DNA from 2 places in the Pedobacter sp. UYP24 genome. Region 2 is predicted to be linked to the other one. Evidence: riboswitches for the same ligand, from Rfam matches in the RefSeq annotation. Region 2 holds a riboswitch; the other holds the start of a gene.
The links. A riboswitch is a leader RNA that binds a small molecule or an ion and turns the genes downstream of it on or off. The one in region 2 is predicted to bind thiamine pyrophosphate.
Positions count from the first base shown of each region.

Region 1: it holds a riboswitch for thiamine pyrophosphate, as region 2 does, so the genes downstream of both, ACVWYN_RS15910 (thiamine phosphate synthase) here and thiS (sulfur carrier protein ThiS) in region 2, are expected to answer to the same signal.

Region 1 covers NZ_JBSRZD010000010.1:123,411-134,013, reverse strand. The annotation lists gene ACVWYN_RS15925 (formylglycine-generating enzyme family protein) at 1-794, opposite strand, end outside; gene tenA (thiaminase II) at 1,822-2,472, opposite strand; gene thiD (bifunctional hydroxymethylpyrimidine kinase/phosphomethylpyrimidine kinase) at 2,459-3,292, opposite strand; gene ACVWYN_RS15910 (thiamine phosphate synthase) at 3,289-3,966, opposite strand; TPP riboswitch at 4,032-4,124, opposite strand; gene prpB (methylisocitrate lyase) at 4,346-5,245, shown strand; gene prpC (bifunctional 2-methylcitrate synthase/citrate synthase) at 5,238-6,392, shown strand; gene ACVWYN_RS15895 (bifunctional 2-methylcitrate dehydratase/aconitate hydratase) at 6,427-7,878, shown strand; gene ACVWYN_RS15890 (Lrp/AsnC family transcriptional regulator) at 7,891-8,352, opposite strand; gene metE (5-methyltetrahydropteroyltriglutamate--homocysteine S-methyltransferase) at 8,645-10,603, shown strand, end outside.
Region 2 covers NZ_JBSRZD010000002.1:614,184-624,786, forward strand. The annotation lists gene ACVWYN_RS07360 (SGNH/GDSL hydrolase family protein) at 1-1,224, opposite strand, end outside; gene ACVWYN_RS07365 (phosphotransferase enzyme family protein) at 1,543-2,544, shown strand; gene moeB (molybdopterin-synthase adenylyltransferase MoeB) at 2,581-3,627, opposite strand; gene thiH (2-iminoacetate synthase ThiH) at 3,621-4,745, opposite strand; gene ACVWYN_RS07380 (thiazole synthase) at 4,738-5,505, opposite strand; gene ACVWYN_RS07385 (thiamine phosphate synthase) at 5,517-6,164, opposite strand; gene ACVWYN_RS07390 (thiamine phosphate synthase) at 6,175-6,777, opposite strand; gene thiC (phosphomethylpyrimidine synthase ThiC) at 6,779-8,662, opposite strand; gene thiS (sulfur carrier protein ThiS) at 8,679-8,882, opposite strand; TPP riboswitch at 8,939-9,027, opposite strand; gene ACVWYN_RS07405 (hypothetical protein) at 9,220-9,765, shown strand; gene ACVWYN_RS07410 (hypothetical protein) at 10,048-10,603, opposite strand, start outside.

The DNA.
Region 1 (10,603 bases), on a different contig from region 2:
TCAGCAGTCCACTCCCAAACATTACCTGCCATATCATATAGTCCGTAACCATTTGCCGCAAATGACTTTGCAGGCGCAAGGTTTTCGAACTTATCCCAAACAGTATTATTGATAGGAAAATTGCCCTGCCAGGTATTTGCTTTTGCTTTACCAATTTCAATAGGTTCGTTTCCCCATGGATAAATGGCGTTCTTTATTCCTCCTTTTGCCGCATATTCCCATTCTGCTTCAGTAGGCAAACGTTTGCCGGCCCAATTTGCGTAGGCTACGGCATCATCCCAACAAACTTGAGTTACCGGATAATTATCTTTTCCCTTTATTGAGCTTTTAGGACCTTCCGGATGTCTCCAATCTGCCCCAGCTGTCCAATCCCACCATTCTCCAGGGTTATTTGTATCAACCGGATGATTTGGTATTTTAAAGGTTAGTGCTGCCGGGACCAATAACTCCTCAGCTGGTTTTGGTGTTCCGGGTGGCAGCTGCTTTTTAAGTTCTTCCCAATCGGGTTTTCTTTCTGCCACGGTTTTATAACCAGTAGCCTCAACAAAAGCGGTAAATTGTTTATTTGTTACTTCGGTTTCGTCTATCCAAAAACCATTTAATTCTACCTGATGAGCAGGGTATTCATCCTCTCGTCCGTTTTTATCACTTGCCCCCATTATAAAATTGCCACCAGGGATGTATTTCATACCGCTGTGAGATATTGCATTTGCACTCATTACGGTCAATGAGTCCGCATTTTTTGCCTTAGCACCAAAACGCGATGGCAGGTTGCTGGAGCAAGTAGCAACCATTTTATGAGGTAAATTTTTAGTAGGTTCAGCATTTTGCTGACAGGAGCTTATAAAAATTAGCAATAAAATAAATATGCTGCTGTTGTAGTTATGAGTTATGGTCATATAAGTCTTAAAGCCATTGTAAGGTAAGTATCTAAAATAAGAATTACGATCAGGTAGATTACTCTTTATGCACAGCCATTTGACCAATTTCCGCCAATTTCTATAAATAACCAAATCTGTTTTCGAACCCACTATCTGTAAGTACTGGCTATCGCCATAAGAATTTTATATCAATCGTTTCCAAGGGAGGTAGATTATCCAAATCTCAAAGCTATTTCCAGAGTAATTTATAGGGGATGTTTGGGACTGAAACCATGTTAACAGGTACTTTAGTGCGGAAAAGGGTACCTTTAGTGCTACAAGATAGCTAGTAGCCTGCACCAAGCATGCTTCAAGCGATGTATCTGCTATAGATATTATACGAATAAATCCATAGTTGAATCGCTCAAAGGTACTCCTTTCCAATTGCGATTTTGAAACCACTTAACGTCAATATTCTTCCACAAAAAAAATTCTTTTGGTTTAAACTTACAGTAAGTATTTGTTACAGGAAATAGCTTGAAACTCGCCCCAATTAATTCACCAAAACAAGCTGTAAATTGAGCATAAAATCAATAGTTTTAGCGAAATAAAAAATGTACTTAAAGCACTGTAAATCAATACGTTTAATTCGAAAAAATCCGAATTTATATTTGTAAATCTTAATTATTTTACCTACCTTTGTAATTGTAATAAAACGAGCTTTTCCTAAGCCACAATTATAGTAATCTATCGGTTAAATCCGAAGAATTTATGTACATCAGGAACACTCTGCCATTGCTGATCAGCAAAAAATAATAGGTAAGTGTTCCAGTTTCAATTTTTTAATTAGTCGACTAGTTAAATTTAAACTGCCAGCTGTGATAGCAGGCAGCAGTAGTTCATTGACGTATTAAAAGCCGCTAAGGCTTGGAATTAAATTTTAATGCATCTCCCCTCTTCCTCATTTCCAAATTTTCAAATCGTATGCTGATTCCCAAAAATGATGCTCCATTCTTGATGCGGTAAAAAAAGCAGCAGTCATTCTAGCCCTGATTTCAGGCGTGGCATTTTTTGCCGCATTATCGCATATATCAATTGCTTTTTGAACAGCTATAGCAAATTCATCACCAGCATAGGTATTAATCCATTTCTGATACGGATTGTTATGTGATTGCTGATTGTTGTAGATATAGTCGCCAACCTTTTGGTAAATCCAAAAACAAGGTAAGGTTGCTGCCAAAGCCACTTCTACAGGTTCAAAAGCGGCCGTACTTCTTAAAAAATGAATGTAATGATGACAAGCAGGCTCTGCTAATCCCTTATCACTTACCTCAAAATCTTTAAAGTAGGATTCATGAAGTGCGTTTTCCACCACAACAGCATTTTCGGCAAAACGGATGTAGGTCAGTGCATCCTGAACATCATGCAGTTTCGCTCCAATAAGTGCAAGTGTTCTTCCAAAATGTTCCAGATAGATCGAATCCTGGGCAATGTAAAACTGGAATTTCTCTTTCGTTAGACTTCCATTGGCCAATTCTTCAATAAAGGGCATTTTCAATATTGAATGATAAATCTCTTCTCCTGCTTGCCAGGTGTGTTCAGACCATTTCATTTTTGATTAGTTTTAAAGGGTTAAAAAAATGATTTAGAGGACCATTTCCTTTTCCTGTTTGTACATCTTTTCCATTTTCAATGGCAGCGTAAACGTATGTCTGACCAAGTTTTACTGCTTCATGCAGACTTTTGCCCTGGGCGATAAATGAGGCAATTGCAGATGACAATGTACAGCCAGAACCGTGTGTATTATTGGTTTCAAATTTCGCGGTTTCAAAAGCATAACAATGATTGGCCTCGTCAAAAAACAAAGAAGTAATTATGGGTGTTGACTGATGGCCTCCTTTCAACAAGATATTCTTACAGCCAAGCGTTTTAACCTGTTGTGCTGCAATTTCCATGTCGGCCAAAGTATTGACTTCCATCTTTGCTAAGATGGCTGCTTCACCCATATTTGGTGTAATGATAGTCGCGATGGGAAATAATTTGTCGATTATCGTCTGGATGGTTTCCTCTTCAATCAGCCGGTGACCGCTGGTCGCAACCATCACAGGATCAAATACAATGGGTACTTTTTTGTACTTACTGAGGGTCTCCGCAATCTTTTCTACCAATTCTGGTGTATGGACCATACCTATTTTAATGGCGTCTGGAAAAATGTCCTCAAAAATGGCATCAATTTGGTCTGCAACAGCATCAACGGAGATCGGATAAATTTTGCGTACACCTTGCGTGTTTTGCACTGGTAAAGCGGTAAGTACTGATGTGGAATAGCAACCCAATGCGGAAATCGTTTTGATATCTGCCTGAATTCCAGCTCCTCCACTCCCATCAAAACCTGCAATGGTCAATACGGATGGATATTTATATTTCTTCATGATAAAATTTCATTTTTCAAATCATTCGCGGCCCTTTGTGGATTTTTGGCTACACATATGGCCGATACCACGGCGATGCAATTTGCTCCGGCGCTGATTACCGCTTTGGCATTGTTTTGATCTATGTGACCAATGGCTACCAAAGGCTTTTTGGTCAGCCTCCTGATTTTTGTAATTCCTGCCAGTCCCCATTCGGTTACCGTATCTGTTTTCGTATTGGTTTTAAAAACCGGACTAATTCCTAGATAATCAGCGATTTCTACCTGTTCATTTTCCAGCTGACTGAGGTATTCAATAGAATAGCCAATTACCTTGTGCCGGAATTCCGCTTGCATTCTTAATTGCCCAGGTTGTATATCATTATTTCCAACATGGATACCTGCCGCATTTACCTTGACCGTAATGCCTGCATGATCGTTAATAATCAGCGGGATAGCCATTGCTGCAGCAGTCGCTTCCATTTTGTCTGGTACAACGCTAATGTTGATCACCAGCGCGTGTGCGATTCCAACCATATCGGCAACTTCCGCTTTTGCATGTGCCATAATTGGGGAAGCTCCTACCGCCAAAAGTGCATTGGCTGTATTGTTCATCACTACGTAATTGGTAATGTTGTGTACTAGCGGAGATTGTTGTTTTACAGATTGGGTGTGTTTCCAAAGATTTTTTTCCATTGCTATTTATTTGAATTAAATGGCTTTAGGAAAATCTAAAAACAAAAGAAGATACATCGTAAATTGATGTCTTTTTTGCTTTTCCCTACGACGGTATCATCCGTATCAGGTTCAAAGGGACTGTCTCAATTCTTTTCAGAATACCCCTAAAGCACTGCAAACATAATGGATATAAGTAATAATTCCAATTTAGTAATGATAAGGTTTGCTGATTTTGAATCTATATATTTGCTTTTAATAAATAGTTCTTAAACTTTATTTCATCAACCGGAAAAGGCTGCCTTAAGCAGAATGGGAAGGATGATAGAGAAGTTATCAGTCGGGCTTCCTGACTATTCTGAATGGACTAATGAAAATTTATTTTCTAAAATAGTTAACAATGCAGCCAAATAACCTTGCCTCTGCCGGGAAAAAATTTAAAGAGGCCTTAAAAAGTGAACAACCACTCCAGATTGTTGGAGCCATTAATGCCAACCATGCCTTGTTAGCTAAGCAGGCAGGTTTTAATTGCATTTACCTTTCTGGTGGTGGTGTTGCTGCTGGTTCACTCGGTATTCCAGATCTTGGAATTACTACATTGGAAGATATATTGATTGATATCCAACGCATCACGAATGTTTGCGACCTTCCCCTTTTGGTAGATGTGGACACCGGTTTCGGACCCTCTGCATTTAATGTTGCACGTACCGTTAAATCAGTGATTAAAGCTGGTGCCGCTGCCATTCATATCGAAGACCAGGTTGGTGCAAAACGTTGTGGACACAGACCGGGGAAAGAGATTGTGACCAAAGATGAAATGGTTGATCGTCTGAAAGCTGCTGTAGATGCCAGAACGGATGAGCATTTTGTAATTGGTGCCAGAACAGATGCATTTGCTACTGAAGGGCTGGAAAAAACATTAGAAAGGGCTATTGCTTATAAGGAAGCTGGTGCTGATTTTATTTTCGCCGAAGCCGTTCCTGATCTTTCCTTTTATCAAAAATTTGTTGATGCCACAGGCATTCCAGTCCTGGCTAACATTACCGAGTTTGGAATGATCCAGATGTATACCGTTGATGAGCTTCGGGCTGCTGGCGTAGGAATGATCCTATATCCGCTTTCGGCTTTTCGTGCAGCCAACAAGGCAGCAGAAAATGTCTATCAGCACATCCGCAAAGATGGTACACAAAATAGCGTATTGGACACGATGCAAACGAGAGAAGAACTCTATAAATCAATAGGGTACCACGACTATGAACAAAAATTAGATAATCTTTTTAAAAAAAATAAAAATGGTTGATCATAATAAAATACCTGATTTCAAGCCAAAAAAAAGTGTAATGCTTTCTGGTATTGTCGCCGGGAATACTGCCTTGTGTAGCGTTGGTAAAAGTGGCAATGACCTGCATTATAGAGGCTATAATATATTAGACCTGGCAGAAAATGCAGAGTTTGAAGAGGTGGCCTATCTGCTCATCTATGGTAAGTTGCCCACTAAACCTCAGTTGACAAACTATAAAATCAAGTTGAAGTCGCTCCGTGGATTGCCTAACTCCATCAAGAATATTTTACAACAGATTCCTGCTGCTGCACACCCCATGGATGTGATGCGTTCTACTGTTTCTGCCATTGGAAGCATCCAGCCGGAGAAAGACGACCATAGTGTTTCAGGTGCAAGGGACATTGCCGATAAATTGCTGGCTTGTTTCAGCTCTGCATTGTTGTATTGGTACCATTTTACCCACAACGGGAAAACCATTGAAGTAGAGACTGATGATGATTCTATTGGCGGCCATTTCCTGCACCTGCTGCATGGAAGAGCACCTTCAGCATCTATGGTACGGGCCATGCAGATTTCACTTAATTTGTATGCAGAGCATGAATTTAACGCCTCTACCTTTACCAGTAGGGTTATTGCAGGAACTGGATCTGATATTTATTCGGCCATTACCGGTGCAATAGGTGCTTTAAGGGGACCAAAACATGGTGGCGCTAATGAAGTGGCTTTTGACATCCAGAGCAGGTACAATTCTGCTGATGAAGCTGAGGAAGACATCCGCAAACGGGTAGCAAATAAGGAAGTAATTATTGGTTTCGGACATCCGGTGTATACCATTTCAGATCCTCGAAATGTGGTAATTAAAAAGGTAGCAAAACAACTTTCTGAAGAGGCTGGTGATCTGCTCTTGTATCAAATCGCAGAGCGACTGGAGACGGTGATGTGGGAGGAAAAGAAAATGTTCCCCAATCTGGACTGGTTCTCAGCAGTTTCCTATCACCTGATGGGTGTTCCTACTTTAATGTTTACGCCACTTTTTGTCATCTCCAGGGTTACCGGATGGAGCGCGCACATCATCGAGCAAAGACAGGATGGTAAGATTATCCGACCAAGTGCAAATTATACCGGACCGGAAAACAGGGATTTTGTTTCCATTGAAAATCGTTAGAATCAATCGTTTATCGTAAAATAAGCTATATAAAATGTCATCACACATCTCCAATGAAAGACCACAGGCAGATCAGGTATTAACTGATATTGTGGACTATGTATTGAACTTTGAAATAAAAAATGAACTTGCCTGGAAAACGGCACAATATTGTTTGCTGGATACCTTAGGTTGCGGACTGGAAGCTTTAACCTACCCTGCCTGCACTAAGTTATTAGGTCCGATAGTACCCGGCACCATCGTTCCCAATGGCGCAAAAGTTCCGGGAACACAGTTTCAGTTAGATCCGATACAAGCTGCTTTCAATATTGGTACAATCATTCGCTGGCTTGATTTTAATGATACCTGGCTGGCTGCAGAGTGGGGCCATCCTTCTGATAACCTTGGAGGTATATTGGCTACCGCCGATTGGCTTTCAAGAACTGCCATAGCTAATGGAAAACCGCCATTGATGATGTTGGATGTATTGGAAGCCATGATCAAAGCACATGAGATACAAGGCGTATTGGCTTTAGAAAATTCTTTCAATAAGGTTGGCCTAGATCATGTAATTCTGGTAAAAGTAGCATCAACAGCTGTAGTAGGCAAACTACTCGGACTAAGCCGTGATGAATTGATCAATGCTGTTTCGCTTGCTTTTGTAGACGGACAATCTTTAAGAACTTATCGCCACTCGCCAAATACAGGTAGTCGTAAATCCTGGGCAGCTGGTGATGCAACCTCTCGTGCAGTGAAACTTGCTTTGATTGCCAAAACCGGAGAAATGGGCTATCCATCTGTACTTACCGCTAAAACCTGGGGCTTCTATGATGTCTCTTTTAAAGGTAATGAATTTAAGTTTCAACGTGATTACGGTTCTTATGTAATGGAAAACATCTTGTTCAAGATATCCTTCCCTGCGGAATTCCATTCTCAAACAGCAGTTGAAGCGGCAATGACCTTACACGGACAACTGCAGTCACATCATAAAACTACAAATGATATTAAAAAAATAACCATCCGTACGCATGAAGCTGCCATCCGCATCATTGATAAAAAAGGTGCTTTGAATAATCCTGCCGACAGGGATCATTGTATTCAGTATATGGTTGCTGTTCCATTGATTTACGGAAGGTTAACTGCTGCTGATTATGAAGATAACATTGCAAATGATAACAGAATTGATGTATTGCGTGATAAAATAACATGCGTGGAAGATATCCAATTTACTAAAGATTACCATGATCCGGAAAAACGTTCTATTGCCAATGCAATGACGGTGGAGCTTAATGACGGAATGGTATGGGATGAAATTATAGTGGAATACCCTATAGGACACAGGCTGAGAAGAGCAGAAGGAATACCAGAGCTTCTGAAAAAATTTAAGGTTAACCTCGCCAGGAAATTCCCTGAAAAACAACAACATGCCATACTGGATATCGCATTGAATTACGATAGGTTATCAACCACAGCAGTTAACGAATTTGTTGACCTGATGGTAATTTAACTCAAGGATTGACTAAAACCCGATGTTGTGGGTGTTTTTTATTTCGGCCATCACAAAAGTACTATGCGTACTGCCTATGCTTTCTACAGAACCCAGTTTATTGAATACAAAATCCTGGTAATGCTTCATATCTTTTGCGTACACCTTAAGAAAGAAATCATAGTCGCCCGAAACATTATAACATTCCACCACCTCATCGATCTTTAATATATCGTTAACAAAATGATGTCCAATGGTTCTATCATGTTGTTTAAGCTTGATGTTGCAGAATACAATAAATCCCTTATTGAATTTTTCAGCATCAAGCACTGCGATGTATTTTTTAATGTAGCCGCTATTTTCTAGTCGCTTTACCCTTTCAAATACTGGAGTTGGTGAAAGGTTTACCTGGGCTGAAAGTTCCTTTGTAGTAAATTTTGAATTGTTGCTTAAGATTTTTAATAGCAGTAAATCGGTCTCATCTAAGTGATCCATAGAATAATTCTCTTTAATCACCTCAAATATATGGAAACAATAGATCAATAATCTGTATTGTAGATTAATATTAGATATTTCATCTTAATAATTAAACAAACACAGCTTTAAAATCCAATATTATACTTTTGTAAAGAATTTATAACTAATAGCAACAGCAAATAGTTCTTTGCATCATTCTACAATTGGAAATGCTTCCTGATGAAAATCGGGATGAGCTTGTTCCTAAATACATCAAGAATAATCCAAGAACTTTTGACAATGATGATTAACCATTTAAAAAGTTAAGTAAATGCAAACGCAAAATTTAGGCTATCCAAGGATTGGAAGCAACCGACAACTTAAAAAAGCCAGCGAACAGTATTGGGCTGGTAAAATTGACTCAAAAGAACTTAACGCAGTTGCCCGTAAGTTAAAGGAAGAAAACTGGCAGACACAGCTGGATGCAGGGATAGACCTGATTCCTTGTAACGACTTCAGTTTCTACGACCAGATGTTGGACATGCATCTTTTATTGGGCGCTATTCCAAAACGGTATAGTCCGATATTGACCCAGGTGAAGGGTAACCAGGAACTTGATCTTTATTTTGCAATGGCGCGCGGTTATCAGAAAGATGGTTTGGATATTACCGCTATGGAAATGACCAAATGGCTGGATACCAATTATCATTATTTGGTGCCTGAATTTACTTCCAATCAGGATTTTAAAATCTTCTCTGAAAATGTATTTGGGGAATATGATGGTGCCAAAAAATTACTTGGAGAAAAAGCAAAGCCTGTATTGATTGGTCCGGTAAGTTATTTGCTACTCGGAAAAGAAAAAGAACAGGGATTTGAACGTATTGACCTGATCAAACAATTGGTGCCGGTTTATGTGGAGATTATCAACAGACTTAGACAACAAGGCGCAGTATGGATACAGCTGGATGAACCTTGCCTGGCGCTTGATTTATCTAAAAAAGAAAAGGAAGCTTTCGATTTTGCTTACCGTTATATTGCCAAATGCATAAGCGGGGTTAGCCTTCTGGTAGCTACTTACTTTGAAGCCTTACTAGACAATACTGAACTAGCAGTAAACCTGCCTATTGCTGCTCTTCATGTGGATTTGGTTCGTGCCCCAGAACAGTTGGAAGAAGTATTGGCCTTAATACCTGATCAACTTAAACTATCCATTGGTGTAGTGGATGGCAGAAACGTTTGGAAGAACGACTATGAAAAATCATTGCAACTGATTGGAAAGGCGGTAGATAAGCTAGGTGCCGACAGGGTAATTATTGCTCCATCATGCTCCTTGTTGCACAGTCCGATTGACCTGGAACTGGAGACTGCAATTGATCCTGAAATCAAAAACTGGATGGCTTTTGCGCGGCAGAAACTGAATGAGGTGAGTGAATTGAGTCAGATCGTTCAAGGAAACTTAGCTTTATTGGAGGCAAATAAAAAAGCCGTTGAAAGTAGAAGAGCATCAAAAAAAGTACATAAACAAGCTGTTAAAGATCGCCTTGCAGCGATTACTGAAGCTGATTATATCCGTAAGAGTGCCTTTCCTGTGCGCCAGCAACTGCACCGGGAACGTTTCAACTTCCCTCCTTTCCCAACAACTACCATTGGGTCTTTCCCACAAACAGATGATATCCGTCTGCTGCGTGCAAAATTCAAAAAAAGTGAGCTCACACTGGAAGAATATGAAAAAGCAGTTGAAGTGGCGACAATTGAAGCCATCCGTTGGCAGGAAGAGATTGGTATCGATGTTCTGGTACACGGCGAGTTTGAACGTAACGACATGGTAGAATATTTTGGCGAACAGCTAGATGGTTTCCTGTTTACCAAAAATGGTTGGGTGCAAAGCTATGGCAGCCGATGCGTTAAACCCCCTGTTATATATGGCGATGTTAGTCGCCCTGAAGACATGACCGTACGCTGGAGTAAGTTTGCTGCTGCGCAAACAGCTAAACCAATGAAGGGTATGTTAACCGGACCAGTAACCATTTTACAATGGTCGTTTGTTCGGGATGATCAACCAAGATCGGTGACTACCAACCAGATTGCATTGGGTATCCGTGACGAAGTAGTGGCATTGGAAAAGGCCGGTATTGGAATTATACAAATTGATGAAGCGGCTATCCGTGAAGGACTTCCATTGCGTAAAGCCAAGCGTCCGCATTATTTAGATTGGGCAGTGGCTGCATTCAAGATTACCGCTGCTGGTGTACAGGATAAAACGCAGATCCATACGCACATGTGTTATAGT
Region 2 (10,603 bases):
GGTATGTTTACCGTCCAGTGGGGCATACAATTCCAAACTCGATTTAAGTACTTGATGATCATTTAATGCTTTTACTTCGCTTAAATTCATGCCCGATCGGTAAAACAACAAATTCTTAACGGAGAGCCCTCTACCCTTTTTATCACCAATATACAGCGCTTTAAACAAAAGCTTTTCAGAGGCATCTCCTTCTTTTATATTGTCGCAGTACAATATAGTTTCCCCGCGGGCATAATAATGTGTCAGCGTAACCTGATGCCACTTCCCGTCATCTATTTTAGTAATTCCTTCTATTTTGTGCTTCTGTGCCGAAATATATTCCAGGAAACCCTTTTTATTTACAGCTATACTGCCAGAATTTCCGCTACTATCTGTCAATTGCAATACCTGTCCTTTACCGTTAGTTTTAATAGTGATATTGGTGGTAAAGGCATGCAATGCATTGTCCGGTTTAAAATAAAGTAGGTCATGGTTATTTTTATCCCAAGTTAAATAAGAAGCATCTATAAATTTAGGTTGGGGCTTTCCATTGGCCATAGCATCAAATAAAGATGGCACTATTGCGTAACTCATTTCGGCATGACCAGCATCATTAGGATGCCCTTCGTTAAACCAATAATGTGGTGCCCATTTACCAGTTCCATCATCAATGGCGCCCAATAAATTTACAGATGGCACATCGAGTGCATTAATCCACAAATTTAATTGCTTCACATAATAATAGTCGGCCTCATTAAAGTCATTGCGTGTGTAGCAATTGGTTATTATGGGCACATAGCCACTGTCACGTGCCATCGCAATCAGCTTAGTCATATTACTCTTAAACTGATCTAATTTTGGCTTACCAGACTCATGAATTCCCTCATTACCTAATGATAAAGCAATAACCACATACCTGGCTTTTTGAGGAACCAGATCACGTTGCCACCTTGCCATAAGGCGCTCCGTGTTATCGCCACCTATAGATTTATTTACCGTTGTCCAAGCCTTACCTGTTCCATCTGCAGCGCGCTGTTTAAGCAGCCGGGTAAATATAGACGTATAACCAAAATCCTTGGTAGCACCAGTACCGTATGGCACAGATGAACCAAAGTACACGATTTTTAAAGTCTCTAAAGATTTATTGATCCTGCTTGTATCTGCAACGATTACGTTTGCGTGGGTATTAAGGCCTAGGCAACCTGTCAACCCGGCTATCAGGACAAAGGTTTTAAATGATCTCATATCAATAATGTATGTCGCAATATAATATTAATAAAAGAAGTGCAACCCTAAGACTGCACTTCTTGTCTAGGCCCTTTAATATTTGGAAGACCAGCCTTTAGCCTAACTGTGCTTCGCTTTGTGTTCACTTTTAACATGTTAAGCGCTTTTATTTCAGTAATCATGCTGTGATAATGCAAAATGATTAAAGACAATATTAAACTTGCCGAAATGTCACCCATAAAATTAAGCAAATAACAATACCTTTAATGATCGTTTATAGCACATAACTCTTTATCTAAAATAACATACCCTCACCTGTAACCCAATCTTGACCCCATGGAACAAATTCCCGTTATCAGTTCAACCCTGTCAGCCGATTGCCTGGGATTATTGGTAGCAAATAAATACGGTTTAGCGGGCTATGTAACTTGTAAATTATTAAAAACAGGCATTAATCACACCTACCTTATAGAGCATGCATCGAATAAGTTCGTTTTTAGGGTTTATAGTTTTAACTGGAGGAGCGATGTAGAGATCAATGAAGAAATCCGCTTACTTAATCTGCTTAAAGAAACTGGCATTTCAGTGTCCTTCCCTTTAAAGGATGCTGATAATAATTACATCCAATATCTGGAAGCACCGGAAGGGAGAAGACAGGGTGTATTGTTTTCATTTGCTGAAGGTGATAAACAACTCAACTTCTCTGCCGACCTACATTTTAAAGTAGGCGAGACAATGGCAAAGATCCATCAAGCTACATGTAACTTAATATTGGAAAGAGTAACCTATACGCCAAAAATAGTTTTAGAAGATTCACTTTTGCAACTGCGAAAGTTTCTTCCGGCAGACTCAGATGAGATGGCTTGGATGTTATCTGCACAGCAATATTTATTAGACGAAATTAATAAAGCAGATGTTACTCAATTGAGGAATGGGTCGATTCATTTAGACATCTGGTTTGACAATATGAATATTACCAAAGACGGAATGATAACGATCTTTGATTTTGACTTTTGCGGAAATGGATGGTTTTGTTACGATATTGCCTACTATATTTTGCAGTTGCACAGCACGGAGAAAGATCCTGAACAACGCGATTTAAAGGTAGAAAACTTTTTGAGGGGTTATGAATCGGTGACTAAAATAACTGATGAAGAAAAGCGCCTATTGCCAATACTTGGAGTTAGCCTCTATTTCTTTTACTTAGGTATACAATGTCAGCGATATGACAACTGGTCTAATGTATTTTTAAACGAAACTTATTTAAAACGATTTATTAACCTGCTGGTGAGGAAGTATTTTGAAGAAAACGTTTATGCAATGGCGTTTGACCTATAAATACTTAATACTATCGGGTATTTATCTTTAGTCATCTTAGATCAACCCATTTTTCAGACTGTACATTTCGCCTTTGTACAAAGCCTTTATCAATTGGATAGCCATTTTACTACGTTGGCCGGTATAGCAACAAAATATTAATTTTTTGCCTTGCGGCAATTCTGCTATACGGTCTGTCAATTCATATAAAGGGATGTTGACTCCACCCATATTATAATCTTCAAACTCATAAGTTTCACGCACATCAACCAGCAAAATCTCATCTGCAAATTCACTTACCCATGCATTCAGATCGTCAATTGTAAGCTCATCATGTCCAGAGGGAATAAGACTATTCATCTCTTTCGCTTGAACCTGTTTGTGCGTTTTCCCAATTTTAAAGATATTGGTGGTATTATCTAGGGCATTCATGGTCATCAATTTACCTGATAAGGTTTCGCCCATGCCACAAATGATCTTGATGGCTTCGTTAGCCATGTAAGTTCCTACAATACCTGGCAACACACCCAATACACCAATCTCGGCGCAATTTGGCACCTCATTCAACAATGGTGCTTCGGGAAATACATCCCGGTAATTTGGTCCATTCTGATAGTTGAACACCGATACCTGTCCCTCAAACTTATATATCGCACCAAACACCAACGGCTTGTTTAAAGCAACACAAGTATCGTTGATTAGGTATCGTGTCTCAAAATTATCAGAACCATCAATTACCAAGTCATAAACCCCGCAAATAGCAGTTGCATTATCCGATGTAAAGCGCGCTGTATAAGCCGTAATAAACGTGTGCGGATTCAGTAATTCGAGCTTTTCTTTAGCCAGGATGGCCTTAAAGCCTCCAATATCGTTTACGCCATATAATATTTGACGGTGCAGGTTGCTAATGTCTACAATATCATCATCTACAATGCCCAGTTCACCAATCCCGGATGCAACCAGATATTGTAATACCGGGCAGCCCAAACCACCAGCACCTATCATCAGCACTTTAGCATTCTTTAGCCTTTCCTGTCCTGTTATTCCTATCTCAGGCAAAATGATCTGCCTGCTGTACCGTTTTAGTTCTTCTTCTTTTAACATAATGAACCCGCTAAACTATTATCCCAATCTTTCCATACCGGCTCGTAACCTTGCGACCGGATGACATGGGCAATTTGTTCCGGACTGCGTTCGTCGCTAATCTCAAACTGTTCCAGCGATTCTGGCTCAACCGCATATCCGCCGGGGTTGGTTTTTGATCCTGCGCTGATATTTGTTATACCCAATTTTATAATGTTATCCCTGAAGTTTTCAGATTCTCGTGTGGACATGGAAAGTTCTACCTCCTCATTAAATATTCTGTACGCACAGATGAGTTGTACAAGTTCACGGTCGCTCATCTCCACCTTAGGTTCTAAACCTCCGCTAAAAGGCCTCAACCGTGGAAAAGATAGGCTATATTTAGTTTGCCAGTAATTTTTCTCCAGATAATTAAGGTGCAGCGCCGTAAAGAAACAATCTGTACGCCAGTCCTCCAAACCTATCAACACACCCAAACCAATTTTATGAATACCAGCCTTGCCCAGCCTATCAGGGGTTTCCAGTCGATACCTAAAATTAGATTTCTTTCCTTTGGGATGGTGTTTTTTATAGTCTCCCTGATGATAGGTCTCCTGGTATACCAGCACCGTGTTTAGGCCATAAGGTGTAAGTTGCTGATAATCTTCCAAATCCAATGGCTGTACTTCCATAGAGATATGCGCAAAGTGCGGACGGATCAAGTCGAGCACCTTTTTAAAGTAGTCCACATGAACAGTTTCATTATCTTCTCCGGTAACCAATAATACATGGTCATAGCCCATAGCTTTAATAACGCTAACTTCCTGCATAATCTCCATTGGCGAAAGCGTTTTACGCTTCACCTTATTGTCATAGCTGAAACCACAATAAGTGCAAATATTTTTACATTCATTCGAGAGGTAGAGCGGAACGTACATTTGTATCACTTTACCAAAACGCTTTAGGGTTAATTGTTGGCTCAGGGCCGCCATTTGCTCCAGGTATGGAGTGGCGGCGGGAGAAACCAACGCTTTAAAATCTTCCAGTGTTCTTTTGCTTGCAGCTAATGCCTGTTCCACATCAGCGCTTGTTTTGTTGTAGATACTGGCTTTAGTTTCGTCCCAATTATAGGTCTTGAAAATATCGCTGAAGTTATTCATCTAAAAAGGAGGTTAGGGGGCTGCTTGCCACAGCATGATTTAATGGCAGCGCCAGTTTAGCTTCAAAGGCTATTCGTCCGGCTTCAACAGCCATTTTAAACGCTATTGCCATTTGTACCGGATTGCCCGATACCGCTATCGCGGTATTTACCAATACGGCGTCGGCGCCTATCTCCATCGCCCAGGCGGCGTCCGAAGGCGATCCAATACCTGCGTCAACAATCACCGGCACATTACTCTGGCTAATAATGATCTCTAAAAAATCAATCGTTTTTAATCCCTTATTACTGCCTATCGGCGAACCTAAAGGCATTACGGCTGAAGTACCTGCGTCTTCCAGTCTTTTACATAAAACCGGGTCAGCATGAATATAAGGGAGCACAATAAATCCCAGTTTTGCCAGCTCTTCAGTTGCTTTTAAGGTTTCAATAGGATCGGGCATCAGATATTTCGGATCGGGATGTATCTCTAATTTGATCCAGTTCGTTTCTAATGCTTCCCTTGCCATTTGAGCCACGAAAACAGCTTCCTTGGCATTGCGTACACCTGACGTATTGGGCAGTAAGTTAATATGCGGATATTTTAGGCGCATCAACAGGTCATCCTGTTCATTATTTCTCATATCCACGCGTTTGAGGGCCACAGTAACCAGTTCTGATCCGGAAGCAAGCAACGCTTCTTCCATCAAAATTGAAGAACTGAATTTACCAGTACCCGTAAACAAACGGGAGTTAAAAAATTTATCAGCTACATTTAACATTGAAATTCTGTTTAAATAAGTTCATTGATGGATGGTGCATTTAACAATTGATAACTATAATTGACGGTTGCTTCAGGGTCTATGGCTTTTGCAATAGCCCCTGATATGGCTACACCGTAAAGACCTGCGCCCATGAGCATGGTAATGTCTTCAGGTAACACGCCGCCAATACCTATAATGGGAACAGTCATATTCGCATCCCGCATTTGTTTCACGATAGTTTTAAAGCCTTCCACCCCTAGAATGGGACTTAGCTTCTCTTTGGTTTTCGTGAACCGATAAGGGCCGCAACCGATGTAATCAACACCTTCATCAACTCTTTGTTGAATGTGCTGAAAGGTATTGGCAGTACCCCCGATGATCATATTTTGACCTACAATATGCCTCGCCAGTTTAACAGACATATCCTGCAAACCCAAATGAACACCAAAGGCACCTGCTTTTAGTGCAATTTCCGGGTGGTCATTTACAATCAACTTCGCCCCATACTGGTCGCATAATCTTTTCGCTTCGAGCGCATATTCCAGAATCACCTCCACTGGTTTATCTTTAACCCGAAGCTGCACCCATTTGCACCCGGCTTTCAGTGCCTTATTGATGGCCGTTAAGTGCGACTCGTTTTCAGTTTGTTGTGATATATAATGTAGTCTGTCTATCATGATATTTATGCTAATTAAATGGGTAGATTTTCTGCAATTGGTTAAAACTTTCTACGGCTTTATTGGGTTCATTCCAAAGCATCCCCAATATGGCGGCTCCATCAAACCCCATCTGTTTTATTTGTGGTAAATTGGACAACTTCAGCCCACCTAAAGCAATTACCTGAGGTTTTACATTAGCCTTATCCAGTTTAAAATCAACGGTTAACTTGCTTTGATAGCCGGGCTTTGAAATGCTATCAAACACAGGCCCATAAAAGACATAGTCAAAATGTGCCAAATCTGGAAGTATCGAAAGATCATGAATAGAAGTACTTAAAGTCATTCCTTCGGCAAGCCCACCCTGCCGTTGTGTAAGGATTGAAGCTTCCCTTGCCTTTTCAGTATAATGCAATCTATTAATCCCATAATCAGGTGCAATTTCATGAAACTGATGCAAGGCAATCCGCTTATAAAAGCGTGGCCTAATACCATTCAATAAATCTTTCACAGATTGCACATCGCTTTCTGGTTTTCTAAGATGAAAATATTTCATACCCGCCATAAATAGGTTGTTGAGGAGTATGCCCTCATCAGCTATTGCAGTAGGGCTCGAAATAACGATCAGTTCCATACTAGAAATAGATCTCGCTGCCTTTTTGTAAAAACTCTTTTGACTTTTCTTCCATGCCTTTGGCCAGTGCATCAGTTTCAGCCATAGCGTTTTCTTTTGCGTAGTCGCGTACATCCTGTGTAATCTTCATCGAGCAGAAATTAGGGCCACACATCGAGCAGAAATGGGCGATCTTAGCACCATCTGCAGGAAGGGTTTCATCATGGTATTCACGGGCAGTATCGGGGTCTAGCGACAAGTTGAACTGATCCTCCCAACGGAACTCAAAACGAGCCTTGCTTAAAGCATTGTCGCGATATTGTGCTCCAGGGTGCCCTTTAGCAAGATCGGCTGCATGTGCAGCAATTTTATAAGTAATCACGCCATCTTTAACATCTTTTTTGTTGGGAAGTCCTAGATGTTCTTTGGGGGTAACATAGCAAAGCATGGCTGTACCGAACCAGCCGATCATGGCGGCACCAATTGCCGAGGTAATATGATCATAACCCGGTGCAATATCTGTTGTTAAGGGACCTAAAGTATAAAATGGTGCTTCGCCACAGTGTGCCAATTGCTTATCCATGTTTTCCTTAATCATGTGCATAGGAATATGTCCTGGACCCTCAATTATCGTTTGTATGTCGTGCTTCCAGGCAATCTTAGTCAGTTCACCTAAAGTTTCCAGTTCACCAAACTGGGCGGCATCATTTGCATCAGCAATACAACCTGGCCTTAATCCATCACCTAAGGAGAATGCCACATCATAAGCTTTCATAATCTCGCAGATCTCTTCAAAATGAGTATAAAGGAAGTTCTCTTTATGATGGGCAAGGCACCACTTCGCCATGATAGAACCCCCACGAGAAACAATTCCTGTAATACGTTTGGCCGTAAGCGGCACATAACGTAACAATACGCCGGCATGGATGGTGAAATAATCTACACCTTGTTCCGCTTGCTCTATTAAAGTATCCCTAAAAATCTCCCAGGTAAGGTCTTCGGCCTTACCATTTACTTTTTCCAGGGCCTGATAAATCGGAACGGTACCAATTGGAACAGGTGAATTGCGGATAATCCATTCGCGGGTTTCATGAATGTTTTTACCGGTAGATAGATCCATGATCGTATCAGCACCCCAACGGCATGCCCATACTGTTTTTTCTACTTCTTCCTCAATACTGGAAGTAACTGCCGAGTTGCCGATGTTGGCATTGATCTTTACCAGAAAATTACGCCCGATGATCATAGGTTCGCTTTCAGGGTGGTTAATATTAGAAGGAATAACCGCTCTGCCACAGGCTACTTCCTGGCGTACAAATTCAGGGGTAATGAATCCTTTTGGTGTATTAGCGCCAAAACTTTGGCCGGGATGCTGATGCGACATCACCTCATATTGTCCGTCCAATTGTTCCTTTAGCAGCTCTATACGCTGATTTTCGCGAATAGCGATATACTCCATTTCAGGTGTAATGATCCCTTTTCTGGCATAATGCATCTGCGATACATTCATACCCGGCTTTGCTTTATAAGGTTTGCTGATGTGTGAAAACCTTAAAGTGTCCAGCTTTTCATCATTAGCCCGCAGGTTACCGTAATCTGAGGAAATTTCTTCCAATTGATTTACATCGCCACGATCAACTACCCATTGCTCACGCAGGCGCGGCAATCCTTGTTTAACATCAATTTCGATATCAGGGTCTGTAAAGGGTCCGCTGGTATCATAAATGGTTACAGGTGCGTTCGGTTCTGTCTCGCCAAATCTGCCGTGCAGTTTGGTTTCGCTCAGGAGTACTTCGCGCATAGCCACTTCAATGTTGTGGAGTTGTCCTTTAACATAGACTTTGCGTGATGCGGGAAACGGCGTCCGGCTGATCACTTGCTCATTTGGAGTTTTCTCAGATTTCATGTAGGGTTGTTTTATTTTATCCGCCTTGGGTGGCTTTGATGATGGTGAGGTTATCACCAGGTTTTAGGAAATAGTTGGGCCAATTACTTTTAGTAATGATCTCTTGGTTAACGGCTGTAGCTATGCCATTTAATGGCAATACAAGGACTACATCAATTATTTGCTGTAATGAGCAAACTTCGGCAACGGAATACTTTTGTTGATTTACGGTAATCTCCATCCTGTTTAAATTTTAAACTATAGGAATGGACCCATTGGAGGATAGTTAAACAACAAGAATGTTGTTCTACTTTTCCCTTCGGCAGTACTAACTGCATCAGGTTCAAAGGGTATTTCTCAGCACAAGGGCACCCCTAAAGTTTTTTGTAAATATATAATAAAATAAAGCTAAATAAAAAATGGTCGATTTAAATCTTATGTTAGCTACATAAATCTTCATCCTGTCCCCCACACATTATCACACATAGCAATTCCATCAATCTGGTGGTGAGCAAGTAGTTCGAAGAAAATAGTGCTGCAAATGAACTTTCACCCTAACAAATAACTACTTTAGTTAAATGAACGCTTACGTAAAAACCTTCCTCTTAGTAACCGCTGTGCTTATTGGAAATACAGCTAGATCTCAAGACAATCATAAAAAAGTCATCACCGATAATCTTTTGGGCACCTGGATAGGTTTTTTCGTTCAAAGCGGTGGTAAAGCAGGATTAAACCGGCACGCCCAGCTAGTTTGGAGAATCCATAGGATTGATTCCATTAAAAGTCAGGTTGAACTTACTGATATGGGTCAAAATTTTACGGATGGTGTAGAAATTAAAAAGCCAATAAAATTAAAATACAATGGCACGTCCAAGGACAGCACCTTTGTTATTGAGTTTGAAAATAAAGGAGCTTACAAGACTTTTGCTTTCAAATTTGTAAGGAAAAAAGAAAATGATATGTTTTTGCTTAATGGCATTACGGCAGAGGAGAACAATGGCAATCATATAAATACAAGTTATTACTTAGTAAAAATCAGCGATGACACTTCTAAATATGTAAGACCTAAAAAGGGAAAAGAAGTAGTAGTGGCTATCGCAAGCCCTCCTCCTATTAAACCTTAAGGCCTAACTACTACCGCTTCCATCTGCCAACGAGAAATACATTCAGAAATATAAGGTGGAACATCGCTATCATTACCGCAAACATCAAATCGCCAAATGTTACTGCCCTTTTCAATGGCACCAAAAAAGCCAATGAAATATAGACTGTTATTACGGCTATGTTAATGCCAAAGGTCTTTACCAAATACCTCCAATTGGGCGAAGTGATAATTACACCTATTGGAAAAATTAGCAGCAGAATTAAGAATATTGGAAGGACGAAAAACATAATTAATTTTTAGGTTAATTAACTAGCATATGTGCTGATATTGACAGGTCAGTCATATAAGGCAAATTATGCGTGTACAACATCCATTTATGCTCAGGCGTCATCACCCATGCATCCGAAGTATGCTTATTATTTTTTACCATACCAATAAAGGGTTGATAAATCCGGTCGGATACCACATCATGCGTACCTTGTGCAGATCGATCAGGGTCATCAGTCATATTTCGCTGATTCCGCAAGTTGAACAACCATTCAATTCCAACGAAAAACGTTTTCCCCGGAATGATGATTTTTTCCTTGCTAAGATCAATCTTGATTAATGAGTTCGAGCTATTTCTTATCGTTAAAGGCTCGCTAATTAAAGATGCACCAGGCGAACCTGTTAAACTATCCACATCATAAATCCTGACAAGAAAGGTAGTGCTATCAGGTTCATCTGCTGCGGCGAATCCATCACGAAACGGTAAAATTGCTCTATACAAATCTACTTGCTGTAGTATACTTCCATTCTTATCAACGCTAAATTTTTGTGCTGCCTGAAGATAATTAAATTGCTCGGTTATTTTTTGA